Regions from separate parts of the Streptomyces sp. NPDC091412 genome, predicted to be linked through region 2. Evidence: riboswitches for the same ligand, from Rfam matches in the RefSeq annotation. Region 2 holds a riboswitch; the other holds the start of a gene.

Region 1 (9,881 bases), on a different contig from region 2:
CACGGCGCCGCCCAGGGTCCGCCGCCCCACGACGTTGGCCTCCGGCAATTCGCGCAGGGACATGGCCAGTTCGGGGAATCCGTCGCGCTGCCAGGTGGCCCAGACGAGGGTCGCCCCGCCGATCGGGACGGCCCCCTCGGCCAGGCACTCCCGTGCTTCGGACACGGACGTGGGCAGACGCAACAGCACAGCGACCGACCTGCCTTCCTGGGACGCCGGACGAAGGCGGCGGGCAGTGCCACAGCTCCCTGCCCGTCGGCAGGCAGTTTTGTCGACCGGGCGGGGGCGCGCACAGGGCTCACACGAGCACGCGTGCGCCGGCAGCGGCGCCGCGTCGCGCGTCCCGCCCGACTCTCACCGGCCCGACCGATCTGATCGGCCCGATCTCCCGGCGCCGGCCGTTCGCCGCGAACTCGATGGGCACACGATGTGCGCTTACGATGGGCACATCGGCTCGTAGGGCTTGAACGAGGGCCTTGAACCTTGGACAAGGACTCATTTCCCAGGGCCCGGGTGTTCAGTGGCACCGCCGCCTGCCGGCCGGGCGCCCTACGCCGCTCGGCACGCGCGTCTCAGCATGCGCTTCCCAGCATCGCCAAGGAGCATTGCCATGGCTGCTCAGTCCGCCTCAATCGTCCTGGAGCGCCCGGCGCAGGAACTCGCCGACGCGACCTCGAAGCACCCCTTCCTGTACGAGATGGAACCCGCCCAAGCACGCAGGGTCCTCGACGACCTTCAGGCCGCGCCGGTCGACAAACTCCCGGTCGACGAGGAGTGGATCACCGTACCGGCCGCTGTGGGCGACGTACGGGTGCGCATCGTCAAGCCGCAGGGCGTCACCGGGACGCTGCCCGTCGTGGTGTACATGCACGGCGGCGGCTGGGTGCTGGGCAACGCCGGCACCCACGACCGGCTGGTGCGGGAGTTGGCGGTCGGCGCCCGTACCGCCGTGGCCTTCGTGGAGTACACGCCCTCCCCGGAGGCGCGCTACCCCGTGGCCATCGAACAGGGCTACGCCGCGGCGCAGTGGATCACGCGTGAGGGAGAGTCCATGGGGCTGGACGCCCGGCGCATGGCGGTGGCCGGCGAGTCGGTCGGTGGGAACATGACGGCGGCGCTCGCCCTGATGGCCAAGGAGCGCGGCGACGTCAGGTTCGTGCACCAGTCGATGTACTACCCGGTCACCGACGCGGCGATGGACACCGACTCCTACGACCAGTTCGCCACCGGCTACTACCTCAGCCGCAAGCTGATGGAGTGGTTCTGGGACGCCTACACCACCGACCCGGAACAGCGCGCGGAGATCACCGCGTCCCCCAACCGCGCGACCCCCGAGCAGCTCACCGGTCTGCCCCCCGCCCTGCTGGTCGTCGACGAGGCCGACGTGCTGCGCGACGAGGGCGAGGCGTATGCCGCCAAGCTGCGTGCCGCCGGCGTCCCGGTCACCACGGTGCGCTACGACGGCACGGTGCACGACTTCATGATGCTCAACTCGCTCAGCCGGTCCAAGGCCACCCGAGCGGCCATCGACCAGGCCGTCATGTTCCTGCGCGAAGCCCTCGGAACGGCTGACACCCCCGGAACGGCTTAGCGCCTGTCCCTTGGGAGCCCTGGCTCCGGTCGGCGTGGGTTCCGGCGCGGGTGAGGAGCGGGGCGACGTCGCCACGTCCCGAACCGCGGAAGTCGGGACCCGGCGTCCCGCGGGCCGCGGCCCGCACGTGACCGCGCCGCCGGCGACTCACCGTCCTGCGGGCCGCGTCCTCACTCGATTCCGTACCGCGTGGCGATGCCGTCGATCACGAGTTCCAGTCCCTCCGCGAAGTGCTGCTCGTAGTCCGCGAAGATCTCCACGCCCGCGGCGGCGGACAGCGGGAAGTCGGCCATCATCCGGGCGCGTTCCCCGATGTCGAAGCCCTCGCGCCGTTCGTCGGGCAGCGGCTCGACGCCCTGCTCCTCGGTGACGAAGCCGAGCGTGTAGAGATACGTGGTCGTAGTCGCGCGCACCGCCTGGGCGAGCGTGAAGCCGGCGGCCGTGAACAGACGCAGGTTGTCCTCCATCTGCTCGGCGTGCTCCATGCCGGTGAAACGTGAGCCGCTGAAGACCTTCGCGCCGTCGCGGTAGCCGCGCAGCGCCTCGCGCAGACCGTGGTTCGACTTGCGCAGCCGTTCCTGCCAGGTGTCCGCGGGGTCGAGAGGGGTCCCCGCGATCATCCGGCGGTACATCTCCGTGGCCATCTCGTCGAGCAGGGCCTGCTTGTCCTTGAAGTGCCAGTACAGGGCGGGTGCCTTGACGCCCAGCTCGCGGCCGATGGCGCTCAGCGTCAGGCCCGCCAGGCCCACCTCGTTCAGGAGGGCCAGGGCGGCGTCCGCGACCCGCTTGCGGTCGAGAGGCAGGCGTGGTTCCGAGTTCACGCTTGACAGTTTAACGGCGTTAAGTCCATCGTCTGACAGACCGAACTTAACGGCGTTAAGGAGCATCGGCACATGACCGCACAGGTGGACGTACTGATCGTGGGCGCGGGCCCCAGCGGACTGACCCTCGGTATCGATCTGGCCCGGCGAGGGGTGGACGCGCTCGTCGTCGAGCGGGCCGACGGGCTGTTTCCCGGCTCGCGGGGCAAGGGGATCCAGCCGCGCACCCTGGAGGTCTTCGACGACCTCGGCGTCCTGGACGCGATCCGCGCGGCCGGCGGCACCTATCCGGTCGGGATGATCTGGCAGAACGGGCGGCGGACGGGCGAACACCGGATGTTCGAACCGGTGCAAGCGACCGAGGACTCGCCGTACGCGGAAGGGTGGATGGTGCCGCAGTGGCGCACGCAGCGGATCCTGCTGGCACGGCTGGAGGAGCTGGGCGGGCGGGTCGTCTTCGGCCGGGAGGTCGTCGGTCTCGCTCAGGACGAGGCCGGGGTGACCGTGCGTTTCGTCTCCGGCGCCGCTCTGACGGCGAGGTACGTGGTCGCCGCCGACGGGGGCCGCTCGACGGTGCGCCGGGCGCTGGGCATCGGCATGACGGGCGAGACGGTCGATCCGAGCCCGATGCTGGTGGCTGACGTCCGCATCACCGGTCTGGACCGCGACAACTGGCACATCTTCCCGGCCGGCGGAGAGGGCGACGGCTTCATGGCGATCTGCCCGCTCGCGGGTACGGAGGACTTCCAGGTCGTGGCCGGGTTCCCGGAAGGCACCGTGGTGGACCTGTCCCTCGACGGCATGCGCCAGGTCGTCGCCGCCCGTTCGCATCTCGCCCCGCAGGACGTGACCGAGGTGCGGTGGGCCTCGGACTTCCGCCCGCGGGCGGCCCTGGCGGACCGCTTCCGCGAGGGCCGGGTCTTCCTCGCCGGGGACGCCGCGCACATCCACTCGCCGGCCGGCGGCCAGGGCCTCAACACCAGCGTGCAGGACGCCTGCAACCTGGGCTGGAAGCTGGGCGCGGTGCTGCGGGACGGGGTGCCCGACTCCCTCCTCGGCACCTACGAGGAGGAACGGCGCCCGAGCGCCGCCGACATGCTCGCGCTGTCGACGAGCGTTCACCGCGGCGAGACCCGCCGCGGCGGGGCGACCCGCCAACTCGGCCTCGGCTACCGGGCCTCCTCCCTCACGGAGGAAACCCGCCGGTCCCCGGGCCCCGTGCGGGCGGGCGACCGTGCGCCGGACGGGACGGTGGGCGGGATCCGGCTGTTCGACGCGTTCCGGGGTCCGCACTGGACCCTGCTGACGACGGACGGGGACACGGCGCACCAGGGGTACGGCGCGGGGGTGTTCCTCATCCGCCCGGACGGCTACGTGGGCTGGGCGGGAGAGACCACGCAGGGGCTGGCGGAGTACGCGGGGCGCGTGGGGGCCGAGGGCGCGCACCGGATCCCGTAGCGAGCAGGACCGGACGCCTGTCCGGGCTCGCCATCCGAATACTGGACATGATCGGCCGCGATCCGGGAAGACCCCAGGCCGGCCCGCGCAGCTGGTTCGCCCCGCCCGCCACGCGGGACGCGTCGCAAGAGGGAACCCGGTGGGAATCCGGGACTGCCCCGCACCGGTGAGCGGGAACGACCGCCGTCCTACGCACTGGGCCCGAGGAGGGCCTGGGAAGCGATGGCCGCGCCCACCTGCCTCCGCGCCTCCGCGCCTCCGCACCCGCGAAACTCCTGGTCAGCCGGACAGTTGGGACGAACTCACACATCCGACCCCCGGGTGACCGGAGGCTCTATTGCGACTACTATGCAAAAGCATTTGGTCAGCATTAAGGATGTGAGGGTTCATGACCGTCCGACGGATACGGGCAGCCGCAGCGGTGGCGACACTCGTGGGAGCCGCCGCTTGCTCGGCCCCGGGGGGCGGTGCGAGCAGCGAGAGTGCTTCCGACTCCGTCGTGGTCGGCGTGGCCTCCGAGCCGGACACCCTCAGTCCTCTTCTCGGCTACGGCAAGGACGGCAACTCCAAGATCTTCGACGGTCTGCTCGCCCGGGACGCCGACATGAAGCTGAGGCCGGCACTGGCGAGTTCACTGCCCCAGGTCGGCGACGGCGGGCTCACCTACACCTACGCCCTGCGCGACGGCGTGAAGTTCAGCGACGGCAAGCCGCTGACCGCCGCCGATGTGGTCTTCACCTATCGGACGATCCTCGACGCGAAGACCAACAACACCGCCCGGAGCGAGCTGGACGCCATCAAGGAGGTGCGGGCCGACCGCGACGGCAAGGTCGTCTTCACGCTCAAGTACCCCTACGCGCCGTTCGCGGGGCGCACGGTCCTGCCCATCGTCCCCCAGCACATCGCCGGGGGCCAGAACCCCAACACCGGCTCCTTCAACACCAGGCCGGTCGGCACCGGACCGTACGTCCTCACCGGCTGGAGCAAGGGCGAGAAGCTCACCTTCAAGGCCAACCCCGGCTACTGGGGCGGCGAGCCGAAGGTGAAGAAGGTGACGATCGCGATCGTCAAGGACGACGACGTGCGCGCCACCCGGCTGCGCTCGGGCGACCTCGACGGCGCGGTCCTGCCGCCCAACCTGGCCGCCACGTTCAAGGGCGACACGGCGAAGACGACGTACGACGCGAAGTCCTACGACTTCCGGGCCGTCACCCTCCCCCAGCAGAACAGGGTCACCGGCGACCGGGCGATCCGCCAGGCGCTGGACGCCGCCGTGGACCGCGAGGCCATGGTGGACAAGATCCTCGACGGGGCAGGGCGCCCTGCCTACGGACCGCTGCCGAGCGACGACCCCTGGTTCGCCGCGGGCATCGAGCGACCGCAGGACCTGGCGAAGGCCAAGCGGACGCTGGATCAGGCGGGTTGGAAGGCCGGCAGCGGTGGCATCCGCGCGAAGAACGGTCTGCGGGCCTCCTTCACGCTCCTCTACCCCTCCGGCGACAAGGTCCGCCAGGACCACGCCCTCGCCTACGCCTCCGACGCCAAGAAGGCGGGCATCGAGGTGAAGGTGGAGAGCGCCACCTGGGAGGTGATCGAGCCGCGGATGAAGAGCGACGCCGTCCTCGCCGGACTCGACAGCAGCGGCGACCCCGACTTCGGCCTGTTCACCCTGCTGCACTCCTCCCTGGCCGGCGACGGCTTCAACAACATGGGCCACTTCGCCAACCCGGCCGTGGACAAGGCCCTCGACACCGGCCGCCGCAGCCAGGACACCGACACCCGCCGGGCCGCGTACGACACGGTGCAGCGCGAACTCGTGAAGGACCCCGGTTACACCTTCCTCACCCACATCGACCACCTCTATGTGCTGGCCGACCACTGGGACGGCCTGACCACGCAGGTCGAGCCGCACGAGCACGGCTTCGCCAGCGGCCCGTGGTGGAACCTCCAGGACTGGCAGCCGAAGAAGTGACCTCCCCGCTCTGGGCGGCGATGGCGCGTCTGGTGGGGCGGCGGCTGCTGTTCGCCGCCCCCGTCCTCCTCGTCGTCACCTTCGGCGTGTTCGCCATCGCCGCCGTCTCCCCCTTCGACCCGGTCAAGGCGTACGCGGGTACGGCGGCCCTCCGTGCCGACGGACAGACCCTCGACCGGCTGCGCGCCAACCTGGGCGTGGACCAGCCGTTCACCTCGCGCTGGTGGCACTGGCTGACCTCCGCCCTCTCCGGCGACCTCGGCGAGTCGAGCGTGATGCGGCAGCCGGTCACCCAGGTCATCGGGGAGCGTCTTGTGTGGTCCGCGCTGCTGTGCGCGGTCGCCTTCGCGACGGCCGTGCTGGCGGGCACCGTGCTCGGCGTCCTCGCCGCGCGCCGGCCGGGATCCCTGCTCGACCGGGTCGTCACGTCACTCGCCTACTCCTTGGAGGCGGCACCGGTCTTCTGGCTCGCCCTGCTGGCGATCTGGCTGTTCGCCCTCCAACTGGGCGTGCTCCCGGCCGGCGGGCTCACCGACACCGCAAGCGAACAGGTCACCCCAGGGCAGGTGGCCGGCCATCTCGTACTGCCGGCCGGGGTGCTCGCCGTCTCCCAACTGCCGTGGTTCACCCTCTACGTGCGCCAAGGCGTGGGCGACGCGCTGGCGGAGGACCCCGTACGCGGTGCCCGGGCCCGCGGGTTGAACGAGCGCACGGTCCTGCTCGGCCACGCCCTTCGCTCCGGCCTGCTTCCGGTGCTCACCCTGATCGGCTCCCGCGTGCCCGAACTCATCACCGGCGCCCTGCTGGTGGAGAGCGTCTTCAGCTGGCCGGGCATCGCCGCGGCCACCGTGGAGGCGGCCACCTCCGTCGACTTCCCGCTGCTCGCCGCGCTGACCACGCTGGCCACGGCCGCCGTCCTCGTCGGCAACCTGCTCGCGGACCTGCTCTACGGACTCTTCGACCCGAGGGTGAAGTTCAGTGACATGTGACGTTCCCGCCTCCGGGGAAACCGTCTGGCGTTCGTACGGGACGAGGCGCCGCTCCACCCGCACACTGCGGGTGCGCGGTTCCGCCGTGCTGGTCGCCGCGACCGTCCTCGCCGTCCTCGTCGTGCCACCGCTGGTCCAACTCGACCAGCAGGCCGTCGATCTGGCCGCCAAGCTGCTGCGACCGAGCCGGGCCCACCCCTTCGGCACCGACGACCTCGGCCGGGACCTGTTGCTGCGCTGCGTCTACGGACTGCGCGTCTCCCTGCTCGTCGGAGTGGCCGCGGCTGTGACGGCCACCGTCGTCGGTACCGCCGTCGGAGCCACCGCCGGTGCGCTGGGCGGCTGGGTCGACCGCGGGATCATGCGGGTCGTGGACACGGTCTCCTCCGTACCCCACTTGCTGCTCGGCATCTTCATCGTCGCCATGTTCCGGCCGGGCGTCTGGCCGGTGATCGTCTCGGTCGCGCTCACCCACTGGCTGTCGACCGCCCGGATCGTCCGCGCCGAAGTCCTCTCCCTGCGCTCACGCCCGTACATCGACGCCGCCGTCTCCGGCGGCGCGTCCAGGTGGCGGGTGACCGTACGGCACCTGCTGCCCGCCGTGCTGCCCCAGGCCGCGCTCGCCGCGGCGCTGATGGTGCCGCACGCCATGTGGCACGAATCGGCGCTGTCCTTCCTCGGGCTCGGACTGCCCACGCACATGGCCAGCCTGGGCACCCTCATCCAGGGCGCGCGGGGCTCGCTGCTGGCCGGACAGTGGTGGCCGACCGTCTTCCCCGGCCTGTTCGTCATCGTCCCGACCCTCGCCATCGCCGGACTCGCCGGAGCCTGGCGGGAACGGATCAACCCCCGCCGCCGATCGGAGCTGATGCTGTGACCGAGCGATCGCCCGTGCTGTCGGTGCGCGGACTGTCGGTGCGCTTCCTCATGCCCGGGGGGCGCCGTGTCGCCGCCGTCACCGACGCGCACTTCGACGTCGCGGCCGGCGAGTGCCTGGCCCTGATCGGCGAGAGCGGCTGCGGCAAGTCCGTCCTCGCCTCCGCCCTGCTGGGGCTGTTTCCCGGCAACGCCGAGGCGGCCGGGGAGGCGATGCTCGGCGGCCTCGACCTGCTCTCGGCCGACGAACGGACCCTCGCAAGGACGGTACGGGGCCGGCTGGTCGGGCTCATACCGCAGAGCCCGGCCGCCCATCTCACACCCGTGCGCACCATCCGCTCCCAGGTGGAGGAGACGATCGCCGCACTGACCGGGGTCCGCGGCCGCGCGGCCGTATGCTCCGCCGCGCGGGCGGCCGCCGAACGCGCCGCGTTCCCCGCGGATCACCTGGACCGCCACCCGCACGAGCTGTCCGGCGGCCTGGCCCAGCGCGCCGCCACCGCCCTGGCCCTCGTCGGTGACGCGCCGCTGCTGCTCGCCGACGAACCGACCACCGGGCTCGACCGTGACCTGGTGGACCGCACGGTCGACGAACTGCGGCGCCACCTCGACCGCCCGGGCAATCCGGACGCGGCGGGGCGCGGCCTGCTGATGATCACGCACGACCTGGCCGCGGCCGAACGGATCGCCGACCGGATCGCCGTCATGTACGCGGGCCGGATCGTCGAACTGGCCGACGCGGAGGTGTTCTTCGGCGCGCGCGGCCCCCGTCATCCCTACAGCCGCGGCCTGCTCCAGGCCCTCCCCGACCGGGCCTTCACCGCCATCCCCGGCCTGCCACCCGAACTCGGTGCCCTCCCCGAGGGCTGTGCCTTCGCCGCCCGGTGCGACCGGGCCGACGACGCCTGCGCCGTACTGCCGCCGACAGCCGGCGAGGTCGCCTGCCACCACCCCCACCCCGCCTCGGCGACCGGCGGGGAAGCGTCCCAGGGAGCATCGGAGGACGTGCATGCTTGAACTGCGCGCCATCACCGCGGGCTACGACCGGCGGAATCCGGCGGTACGAGATGTCTCACTCACCGTCGCGCCCGGTGAAGCGGTCGGCCTGCTCGGCCCCAGTGGCTGCGGCAAGTCCACGCTCGCCCGGGTCGCGGCCCTGCTGCACCGCCCCGACTCCGGCACCGTACTGCTGGACGGCGCGTCCGTACGAGGGTGGCGCCACCGCGCCCCGCGCCCGCTGCGCACCGCCTTCGGCGTGGTCTTCCAGCAACCCCGCCTCTCCGCGGACCCGCGTCTGACGCTCACCGACCTGATCGCCGAGCCCTTGCGGGCCACCGGCCGCCGCGACGAGGTGCGGGAGCGCGTCACCGAACTCGCCGGAAGGGCCGGTCTGACCCCCGACCTGCTCGGCAGACGACCGCACGAGGTCAGCGACGGCCAGCTCCAACGCGCCTGCCTGGCCCGGGCCCTCGTCCTGCGCCCCCGCTGGCTGATCTGCGACGAGATGACCGCGATGCTCGACGCCTCCACGACGGCCGCCCTGGTCGCGGTCGTCGAGGACTACCGCGCCGCCACCGGCGCGGGCCTCCTCGCCGTCGGCCACGACCGCGCCCTGCTCCACCGCTGGTGCGACCGCACCGTCCACTGGGACACGCTGTCGGGCACCGGCCGGGCGCACTAGTGCTGTGACCGGAAAGGTGTGCCGGCTCGCGACGCCCGGCACGGCACTCCCCCAGCCTTCGGCCGGGGGTACCCCCACGCCGCGTTGTCGCATCACCCGAGTACATCCAGTACGCGGGCAATGCTCCGCCTCGCGAGGCTCCCCCACTGCCCGAAGGGCGTGGGAGGTGCCCCCAGCACCGGACGCCGCGAGCTTCCCGGCAAACCCTCCCGGCCACAGCACTGGGCGTCGTTGATCTGTTCGGGACGCGCCGTCCAGATCCGCCCGAAAATAGTAGCCATGGACATAGTAGCCATGTACTTTATATGCCATGAGCAAGGGTTCACCGGGGCCCACACCCGGTTTCCTGGTATGGCGGCTCGCCACCAAGTGGCGCGTCGCGGTCGATCGCGCGGTGGCTCCACTGGGCCTCACCCACGCGCAGTACTCACTGGTCGCGTCGCTGTACGGCATGCAGTGCGCCGGCGAGCGGCCCAGTCAGCGCCGACTCGCC
Region 2 (9,881 bases):
AGCGCTTCCGGGCCGGCGGGGAACAGCCCCGGAACCTCGGCCCGAAGCCGGGCTCCTTCCCGATCACCCCGGCGGACCTGTTCGAGGTGACCTGGCAGGGCGGCGGCGGCATCGGCGACCCGCTCGACCGCGCCCCCGCCGACGCCCTGGACGACATCCACTACGGCCTGGTCACACCGGAGGAGGCCCGGGAGACCTACGGCGTGGTCCTCTCCGAGGACGGCGAGTCGGTCGACGCGACCGCCACCTCCGCCGCCCGCCGCGCACAGCGCGCCGCCCGGCTGGGCGTCGAGCCTGCCGCCGTCGTGGACCCGGTGGCGGTCATCGAGGCGGCTCCCGACGACGCGGTCCGGCTGGGCGACCGGCTCCTCCTCGTCCGGGACACGGACACCGGCCAGTTCCAGGTGCGCACCCCCGAGGGCGTCGTGCTCTCCTCCGGCTCCACCAGGTGGCGCGAGGGAGCCCATCGGTTCGCCCTGTCTCTGCCACCGTCCGTCGGCGCGACCCTCCACCACGACCTGACGGTCACCGGCTGGGCCTGCCCACGGACCGGTGCCCTGCTCGCGGTCGACGTGCACCTGAGCGACCAGGAGCCGTTCCACGACCTCGAACTCGACCTCGCCTCGCTCGAACGCGCCGACACGACCGCGGGAGACAACCGATGAGCCGCAAAATCATCCTGACCATCGCCCCGACCGGTGGCATGGCCACCAAGGAGCAGAGTCCCCACCTGCCCGTCACCCCCCGGGAGATCGCCGACGACGTGGCCCGCTGCTGGGAGGCCGGAGCCAGTGTCGTGGCCGTCCACGCCCGCCGCGAGGACGGCCTGGCCACCTGCGATCCCGAGGTCTACTCCGAGATCAACTCGCTGATCCGGGCCCGGACCGACATCGTCATCAACAACTCCACCGGCGGCGGCATCCACGGCGACATGCCGGTCCAGCTCAACGACGAGCTGTGGGAACTCGACTGGCACCAACGGATCAAGGGCATCGAGGGCGTGGGCTGCGAGATGGCCACCCTCGACTCGCACACGATCACGGCCAGCACCGCCGAACGGGAGTACCTCGTCACCACGACGCCGAAGCGCTCCCGCTGGCTGCTGGAGGAGATGACCAGGCGTGGCATCAAGCCGGAGTGGGAGGTCTTCAACCTCGGGCACATCCTGTCCGACTTCACCACCCTGACCGCCGAGGGCCTGGACTCCCGGCCGTACTACTGCAACATCGTGCTCGGCGGTCAGCGCGGCTTCCAGGGCGGCCTGCCGTACACCCCCAAGATCCTCCAGCTGCTCGTGGAGCACCTTCCCGAGGGAACGGTGTGGGGGGTCTCGGGCATCGGGCCGACCCAGCTTCCGGCAACGACCCACGGCCTGCTCCTCGGCGGCCACATGCGGGTCGGTCTCGAGGACAACCTCTACTACTCGCGAGGCCGGCTCGCGACCAACCTGGAGCTCACCGAGCGTGCCGTGCGGATCATCCACGAACTCGGCTACGAGATCGCCACCCCGAGCGAGGCGCGCGACATGCTGGGGCTCAAGCAGCTCGACGAGGTGCCGGCATGAGCGTCCACAGCACGTCCGGCATCGTCGCCTGGTCCGACACCGACGCCTCCGGCCGGTTCCACCACACCGCCGCGTACCGGTGGGCGGAAAGCACCGAGCACGCGCTCTACCGCTCGGTGCTTCCGGACATCGACATCGGGAGGTTCCCCCGTCGCGCGACGGCGGCCTCGTACCACCGGCCGCTCACGGCCGGTGACGAGTACACCGTCGGCCTCGAGGTCGAACACGTCGGCAACAGCTCGATCACCTACACCTGGACCGTCACCGGACCGGCCGGCGTCTGCGTGCGCGGCGAACACACCGCCGTGCACGTCGACGCCGACGGCCGCCCGGCACCGGTTCCCCAGGTGCTGCGGGAACGTCTGGTTCCGACCACGGGGGTGGCGTGATGGACAAGGTCGTGGCCTCGGCCGCCGAGGCGGTCGCCGACATCCCCTCGGGCAGCACCCTCGCGGTGGGCGGCTTCGGGCTGTGCGGCATCCCGGCGGTGCTGATCCAGGCGTTGCTGGAGGCCGGTGTCGACGACCTCGAGACGGTGTCCAACAACGCCGGCGTCGACGACTGGGGGCTGGGCGTCCTGCTCGGCGCGGGCCGTCTGCGCCGGGTGGTGGCCTCGTACGTCGGGGAGAACAAGGAGTTCGCCCGGCAGTACCTCGCCGGGGAGCTGGAGGTGGAGCTGACCCCGCAGGGCACGCTCGCGGAGCGGATGCGCGCCGGCGGTTCCGGCATCGCGGCGTTCTACACCCGCACCGGTGTGGGCACCCAGGTCGCCGAGGGCGGCATCCCCTGGAAGTACGCCGCCGACGGCACCGTCGAGGTGACCTCCCCGGCCAAGACGGTGGAGACCTTCGACGGTCTCGACCACGTGCTCGAGCGTGCCATCGTGGCCGACTTCGGGCTGGTGCGGGCCTGGAAGGGCGACCGGCACGGCAACCTCGTCTTCAAGGACGCGGCCCGCAATTTCAACCCGCTCGCGGCGATGTGCGGCCGGATCACGATCGCCGAGGCCGAGCACCTGGTCGAACCGGGCGACATCGACCCCAACGAGGTCCACGTCCCCGGCGTCTACGTCCACCGGGTCGTCGCTCTCACCCCGAAGCAGGCCGCCGAGAAGCGGATCGAGAAGAGGACGGTACGGGCATGAGCGAGGAAGGTGCACGCATATGAGCTGGACGCGTGAGCAGATGGCCGCACGCGCGGCCCGGGAGCTCAAGGACGGCGACTACGTCAACCTCGGCATCGGGCTCCCGACCCTCATCCCGAACCACGTGCCCGAGGACGTGGAGCTGGTGCTGCAGTCGGAGAACGGCATCCTTGGCACCGGCCGCTACCCGACCGAGGACGAGGTCGACCCCGACCTTGTCAACGCTGGCAAGGAGACCGTGACCGTGCGCCGCGGCGCGAGCTTCTGCGACTCCGCGACGTCCTTCGGGATGATCCGCGGCGGCAAGATCGACGCGGCCGTCCTCGGCGCAATGCAGGTCTCCGCCACCGGCGACATCGCCAACTGGATGATCCCCGGGAAGATGGTCAAGGGCATGGGCGGGGCGATGGACCTGGTGCACGGCGCCAAGAAGGTCGTCGTCCTGATGGAGCACGTGGCCCGGGACGGCAGCTTCAAGATCGTCGAGGAGTGCTCCCTGCCCCTCACCGGCAAGGGAGTCGTCCAGCGGATCATCACCGACCTGTGCGTCCTGGACGTCACCGCCGACGGCCTACGCCTGGTCGAGCTCGCCCCGGACGTCACCGTCGAGGAGGTCCGAGCCAAGACCGAACCCGCGGTGCTCGATGCCGGCGTCGGCGAGTTGAGCATCGCCTGAGCCGTCCCACCGGCAGTTGAGACAGCCGCGCGGGTGAACGCCATGGGAGGACCCTGGCGAAGAGGAACGCCACCGGGTGACGGCGATCGCGGAGAGCGTCGACGTGACTCATGCCGACTCGGCCGTACTCGCCCCGCTCCTGCTTCGGAGAGTCGGCAGGCGAAGGCAAGGACGTGCCGGCAGCCCCTCTCCCGCGCCTTCTGCCACACCGACCGCGGCGGTCTTCGATCTCCAGGACTGGAACACCGTACGTCGAAGGCCATCCCGGCTACGTGGACCGTGGACCGTGGACCGACCAGCCGGGGCTGCGAAAGCCACGACAACAGGCCCGGCCCCGGTCCACCGGGGCCGGGCACGACACGGTCGGCAACCGGCCGGCCGGCTCACCTCGTCCACAGCGTCAATAATCCTCAGCGGCACGCCGCGCCGCGAAGAAAGCTCGAGTGCGCAGCGGAGGCCGCACCGGACGCGGCCCGTCGTCGTAGCCCCTTGCGTGACGAAGCCCCGCCCACAGCTCCGGCGGAGCTTCGTCGTCTCCTCCGGGACCAGCCCTGACCTGCAACTTCACTCATTGCCTGGACCGGCTGGACACCGCTGGACGGCCGTTGCAACCTGTGCCATGTGGTACCGGCACGCGCCGGAGGCGCCTCTTATTGAGTCATCCTTCCTGCCGCACCACAGGGCCTCAGACACACGAAGGTGTCTCGCCATCCCCCTTCGGCTGCGGCTGGGCCCGGAGTTCTCGCCCTCACTGGCGGATGAGAGAAACCAAGATCCGGACCATTGACGGGCCAACGAAGCCGCATCAGGAGCTGTCCACGTGCCAGCCCGTGGAGTACTCCGTCATCCTGCGCTGCCGGGGTCGCCATAACGTGAGGACGGCGGAGTCTCGATGGGCGCGGCAAGCGCCGGCAACTGCGGTCAGTAGCCGGTCTACTGATCAACCCTTCCGCTGACCAGCGGGCCTGAAGAAACCCACGGCTCTGAGCAGCTCAGATGCCGTGGGTTTCTGTCGTTGTCGGTCGGCGTCGGCTGACCTCGGACGGCCCAGGGACGGCCCAGTGGCCCTCACAGGCAACTGCCCGCACTCGGCTGCGATTTCGTGCGATGATCAGGCGCGCGTGATGGGACACGCGAATGGGGGTGTGGGACGTGGACTGGTTCCTTGTTGGTGCGGCTGCGGTGGGCTTTGGCCTGTTGGCTGTCGCCGGCGTCCTAGCGTTGGCCACCGGTTGGCTGGCGCCGTGGCTGCGAGGCCGCGTCGTTCGGCCGGACCTGTGGGGGTATGGGACGGTGTCGCTGGCCGCAGGCCTGGCGACGATCATGTCCTTCAAGGCGGCAGTGGATTCGGAGATCGTGCTGGATACGCTCTTCGTCCTCGCCATGGCGTTGGTCATCCTGGGCGGCCTGCTTCAGAGGCGCTCGCTGCGTCGCCCCGCAGACCAGTAACCCCTGACCAGGGAGGGCGGATTCGAGTACTGGGTGCGCGAGGGCTTCGCCTACGAGACCTGGCAGGGCCAGGAGCGCCGCGACGCCGACCCCCTGACCGCCCCGGTCACGGGCGCCTGCGACTGCTGAGCCCCCCTTGCCGGCGACGCGAAGGGCCGTTCGGCTCCACCCCGTCCCGGAAGAGACGGTGAGGGGGCCGGCCAAGAGCGCGGCGGTAGCGCAACTTGTTCAGAGAGGCCCCACCCGTGGTGTCTTCCACGGCTGCGCCGTCCGCGTGCCAGCCGGCAGCTTCATAGAAGCGCCGGGCGCGTTCGTTGTCCTCCAGGACCCACAAGGTCGCTTGCGTGTAGTCGGCCTTTTCGAAGGTCATCAACGTGGCCGACATCAACTGCTTCCCGATCCCCGTTCCCCAGACTTCGGGCAGCGCGTAGAGCATGCCGATTTCCGCGACGACGGGGTTCTCCTCGGACGGGCCGAAACCTGCGAATCCGACGATTCCCGCCTCGGTCTCGGCTACGAGCACTCCTGACGACGGCCACCGCGCCGCCGCGATGCGCGCCTTCCACTTGGACTCTTCGCGGTTTGGCTCCATGGCGTCGAGACAGACCTGGGGTACCAGCCCGGCGAACGCCACCTGCCAGGAACGCACGTAGACACCAGCGACCCCCGCTGCGTCGTCAGGGCATGCCCGTCGAGTCTGCATGGCCGTCATTCTTCAAGTCCCCACAAGCCGAGCCAAGCTCTTTTCCCGGCGGCGACGACGAGCGCTCGCCGGTCATCTCCTATAGGCCATCGAGGGGGCGGGCGCGTCCGGGGACCATCCCCGGTGCCGAGAGCCGGGCCTCGGCAGCGCCCCACCCGCTGGTGCACGGCCTGGCCCGGACCGGGCACGACAGCACGCCAGGGGTGAGGCGCCCATGTGCCCGAGTCCGGTGGACGCGACGGTCCTGCTCACCCGGCCGACTGCGTGGTGGTGCCGGGGCCGGCGAGGCCCAGTTCGCGGTCGCCGAGCGGGGCGAAGAAGCGATTCACGTCGGCGTCGGTCACCTCGGCGAGGGTCCCGGGGGACCAGCGCGGGTCGCGGTCCTTGTCGATGACCTGGGCACGAATGCCCTCCACCAGGTCGGGGCTGCTCAGGGCGGCGCAGGAGACGCGGTACTCCTGGTCGAGGACCGGTTCCAGCGATCCGAGACGGCGGGCGCGGCGCACGGCGGCCAGGGTGACCTTCACGGCGGTCGGTGACCTGGTGAGCAGGGTTTCGGCCGCCTCCTTGGCGGCGGGCCCGCCGTGGTCGAACAACCGGCTCAGGATGTCCTCGACCGTCCCGGCGGCGTAGCAGGGGTCGGTCCATTCCCTGTGGGCCTCCAACTCCCCTTGCGGCAGCGGTCGGGCATGGCGCGCCAGCACCTCCCGTACGGGCGTGCCGGCGAGGTCGTCGACGAGGGCCGGCAGGGCCGCCGACGGCACGTAATGGTCGGCGAGCCCGCAGAGCACGGCGTCGCCGGCGCCTATCTGCGCACCGGTCAGCGCGAGATGGGTGCCCAGCTCCCCCGGGGCGAGGGCCAGCAGATGGGTACCGCCGACGTCGGGGACGAAGCCGATGCCGGTCTCCGGCATCGCGATCCGCGAGCGCTCGGTGACGATCCGGACGCTGCCGTGCGCCGAGACGCCGACGCCGCCTCCCATCACGATGCCGTCCATGACGGCGACGTACGGCTTCGGATAGCGGGCGATACGGGCGTTGAGGCGGTACTCGTCGCGCCAGAAGGCGGCCGAGGCGGTGCCGTCCCCCTCGCGGACGTCGTCGTGGATGGCGCGGATGTCACCGCCCGCGCACAGACCGCGCTCCCCCGCGCCGGTGACGACGACGGTCTCCACGGCCGGGTCGTGCTCCCAGGCCGTCAGCGCCTCGTCGATACGGCGCACCATCTCGTGGGTGAGGGCGTTGAGGGCCTTCGGCCGGTTGAGGGTGATGTGGGCGGCCCGTCCGTCGGTGTGGAACAGAACGGGTTCCTCGGCGGCGGTCATCAGAACGCCTCCGTCAGGCCGCGGGCCACGCTGACACGCATGATCTCGTTGGTTCCTTCCAGGTTCTGCTGAACGCGCAGGTCACGGACGATCCTCTCAAGGCCGTACTCGCCGAGGTAGCCGTGGCCCCCGTGCAGTTGGAGCGCCCGCTCGGCGACGGAGTACCCGGTGCCGGTCCGCGGTCCTGGAGCCTCCTACAGTCGAGGTATGCGCATCGTCTCCCTGCTGCCCGCCGCGACCGACATCGTCGCCGAACTCGGGCTGTCGGAGCAGTTGGCCGGCCGCACCCACGAGTGCGACTGGCCGCCGTGCGAGGTCGCCTCGGTGCCCGTGGTGACCAGGACCGACCTGGACCAGGACGCGCTCACCAGCCGGGAGATCTCCGACGCCGTCGGCGGCTCGGCGCACTCCGGCTCGTCGCTGTACACCCTGGACACCGAGGCTCTGGCCGCCCTGCACCCCGACGTGGTGCTCACCCAGGACCTGTGCGACGTGTGCGCGGTGTCGTACGAGAAGGTCAGCCGGACCGTGCGGCTGCTCGACGCCGGCACCCGGGTCCTCAGCCTGGAGCCGCGCACGCTCGACGACGTACTGGACTGCCTGGTCACCGTCGGCGACCTGCTCGGCGTCCGTGAGCGCGCACTGCGGCGCCGGGCCGAGCTGCGGGACCGCCTCGACCGGGTCCGCGGCGCGGTCGCCGGCCTCGGCCGGCCCCGGGTCGTGGCGATCGAGTGGCTCGACCCTCTGTGGCCCGCCGGACACTGGGTGCCCGAGCAGATCACCACCGCCGGGGGCGAGCCCCTCCTCGGCGCGCCCGGCGAGCACACCAAGCCGGTGACCTGGGAGGCGGTACGCGTCGCACAGCCGGACGTGGTCCTCGTCCTGCCGTGCGGCTTCCCGCCTGAACGCACCCTGCGGGAAGCCGAGTTGCTCACCAGGCTGCCCGGCTGGACGGATCTGCCCGCCGTTCGGTCCGGCCGCGTCTGGGTACTGGACGGACCGTCCTACTTCAACCGGCCGGGGCCACGGGTGGTACGCGGGGCGGAGGTGCTCGCCCAGATCCTGCACGGCGTATCGGCCGGCGAGTCGGTCACACCGGCCGAGGCCCGTCCGTTCCCCGGCCGGTGACGATGGGTCGGCCTCCTCGCCCGTGCGGGCCTCCCTGCGTGTGCGGCCCTCCCCGCCCGTGCGGCCCTCCCCGCCCGTGCGGGCCTCAGGAGTCCGTGGGACGCCGTGGCGGCGTGATGGCGTAAAGGTCGAGGATGTCCGGCAGGGGAGCCACTCCCGGGCCGCCGGCGCGTACCCAGGCGACGATGTCCTCGGTCGCGTCCTCGTCGTTGACGAGCCCGAGCCAGACCGGTCGCGCACCGGCGGTCCGGCCCGCGGCGGACGGCTGGACCACGATGACGTTCGCCTGCTCGCACACGTCGAGGCAGTCGGAGATGCGCACCGGCACCTCCGCACGCAGCCGCGCGGTCTGCGCCGCGTGATCGACCCCGGTCACCTTGGGGCTGCCGCAGCAGCAGTCCCGGCACACGACGACCCGGCACGGCACCGAACCGCTCCCCGCCACGGCACCGTCCGGCGCCTCGTCCGTCGGCTTTTCGGGCACGTCGCACCACTCCCCTCCCGGGGAGATCCGCCCCGGTGTCGATCGAGGAGGCGACCGCGTGAGTCTCCTGGCTCCCGGGTCGTCACTCGTCCCGCCTTCCCACCCCGGGCGGGGGCAGTGGCCTTCCGGAACTCGCTCACCGGTCACAGTGGCGGGACCGCGCCGGATTCACACCGGCTTCCTCGGACCGCCGTCGCCTTATGTCGCCGACCATCATCCCATTGCCGTTCGCTCACTGGACAACGGTCACTTCGCTCATTGCTGGCACTGCGGGCACCAGACCGTGCGGCGTCCGCCGACGCGGTTCGAGCACAGGGGCCATCCGCAGCGAGGGCATGTCGGCTCGCGGCGGGGCGTCATGCCTCCGATCGGACGCTCGCCGGTTTGACGGACGGCTCGACCGGGATACCCATGGCCCGTGATCCCGTCCAAGGTCGACGACACGCTGCCCGAGCTGGCTCCCTTCGTCCACGCCGTACAGGGCCGAAGGCCCGACGACGGCACGTGGTGCGAGGCGTGGACGGTGCGTGACGTCCTGGCCCACCAGACGGGGAACGCCGAGGAACTGGCCCGGGTACTGCGAGCGTTCCTCGCGGGCACACCGGTGGCGACCAGGAGCTTCGAGCGCGAGGCTCCCTACCGGCGGATGTCGGACGCCGAGCTCTGGGCGGCGTTCATGACCAACTGTGAACAGCTCACCGAGATCGCCGCGGCCGCCGCGCAGGACCTCTCCCCGGACACCGAGGTGATGTGGACCGGCCGTTCCGTGAAGGTCCCCTTCTTCGCGGAACACATGCGTGAGGAACTGATCCTCCACCGCTGGGACCTGACCGGCGACGACCGGACGGCCGTGCAGTCCCTCAACGAGCCGTGGATGACCGAGCACAGCGTGGTGTCGGTCGGCCGCCCCCTGCTGGTCCGGGGCCGCGCGGGCCTGGACCTGGGGCCCGAGGGACGGGTCGAGGGCCGACTGCGCACCCCGGGTACGGACGACATCGTGGTGACCGCCGACGCCGAGGGCGGCACGATCCGGTTCGCCGCCCCCGAGGGCCCGGCCACGATCGAGAGCGACGCGGCCACCCGCGTCCTCCTCCTGTGGGGCCGCCGCCCCGCCGACCCCACCCGCTGGCACAGCGCCGCGGGCCCGGAGGCGCTGCGGAGCCTACGGACGCTGCTGGGCGGCTACTGAGACGTGGCTGTGGGACCGACCTGGCCCACCAGGCGGACGGCCCCTCGTAAGGTGGACCGTCATGGCCGAGTCTCACCCGCTGCTGGGCATGTTCCTCAATGCCGCCGACGGACGCTTTCCGCCCGCGGACGGTCGCGTAACAGTTCTCCCCCCTCTGCCGGGTGGGCTGGAGTGCTCGGTCGCCTTCACCGGGCACGCCGTGATCGCCACCGCCCTGTC

What was found. Region 2 has a riboswitch for cobalamin ahead of ACIQMV_RS15275 ((2Fe-2S) ferredoxin domain-containing protein). Riboswitches for the same ligand answer to the same signal wherever they lie in the genome.
Region 1: another riboswitch for cobalamin. It lies ahead of ACIQMV_RS22365 (ABC transporter substrate-binding protein); the one in region 2 lies ahead of ACIQMV_RS15275 ((2Fe-2S) ferredoxin domain-containing protein).

Annotation. Positions count from the first base shown of each region.
Region 1 is NZ_JBIVTV010000009.1:60,611-70,491, reverse strand. It holds gene ACIQMV_RS22385 (FAD binding domain-containing protein) at 1-189, opposite strand, end outside; gene ACIQMV_RS22380 (alpha/beta hydrolase) at 611-1,591, shown strand; gene ACIQMV_RS22375 (TetR/AcrR family transcriptional regulator C-terminal domain-containing protein) at 1,762-2,412, opposite strand; gene ACIQMV_RS22370 (FAD-dependent oxidoreductase) at 2,485-3,870, shown strand; cobalamin riboswitch at 3,997-4,128, shown strand; gene ACIQMV_RS22365 (ABC transporter substrate-binding protein) at 4,259-5,842, shown strand; gene ACIQMV_RS22360 (ABC transporter permease) at 5,863-6,831, shown strand; gene ACIQMV_RS22355 (ABC transporter permease) at 6,821-7,708, shown strand; gene ACIQMV_RS22350 (ABC transporter ATP-binding protein) at 7,705-8,724, shown strand; gene ACIQMV_RS22345 (ABC transporter ATP-binding protein) at 8,717-9,388, shown strand; gene ACIQMV_RS22340 (MarR family winged helix-turn-helix transcriptional regulator) at 9,699-9,881, shown strand, end outside.
Region 2 is NZ_JBIVTV010000005.1:119,722-129,602, forward strand. It holds gene ACIQMV_RS15220 (hydantoinase B/oxoprolinase family protein) at 1-665, shown strand, start outside; gene ACIQMV_RS15225 (3-keto-5-aminohexanoate cleavage protein) at 662-1,564, shown strand; gene ACIQMV_RS15230 (acyl-CoA thioesterase) at 1,561-1,953, shown strand; gene ACIQMV_RS15235 (CoA transferase subunit A) at 1,953-2,708, shown strand; gene ACIQMV_RS15240 (CoA transferase subunit B) at 2,728-3,384, shown strand; gene ACIQMV_RS15245 (hypothetical protein) at 4,537-4,833, shown strand; partial or broken gene ACIQMV_RS15250 (rhodanese-like domain-containing protein) at 4,849-4,962, shown strand; gene ACIQMV_RS15255 (GNAT family N-acetyltransferase) at 4,940-5,545, opposite strand; gene ACIQMV_RS15260 (enoyl-CoA hydratase/isomerase family protein) at 5,785-6,861, opposite strand; partial or broken gene ACIQMV_RS15265 (acyl-CoA dehydrogenase family protein) at 6,861-7,037, opposite strand; gene ACIQMV_RS15270 (cobalamin-binding protein) at 7,069-7,989, shown strand; gene ACIQMV_RS15275 ((2Fe-2S) ferredoxin domain-containing protein) at 8,075-8,473, opposite strand; cobalamin riboswitch at 8,534-8,657, opposite strand; gene ACIQMV_RS15280 (maleylpyruvate isomerase N-terminal domain-containing protein) at 8,892-9,662, shown strand; gene ACIQMV_RS15285 (hypothetical protein) at 9,724-9,881, shown strand, end outside.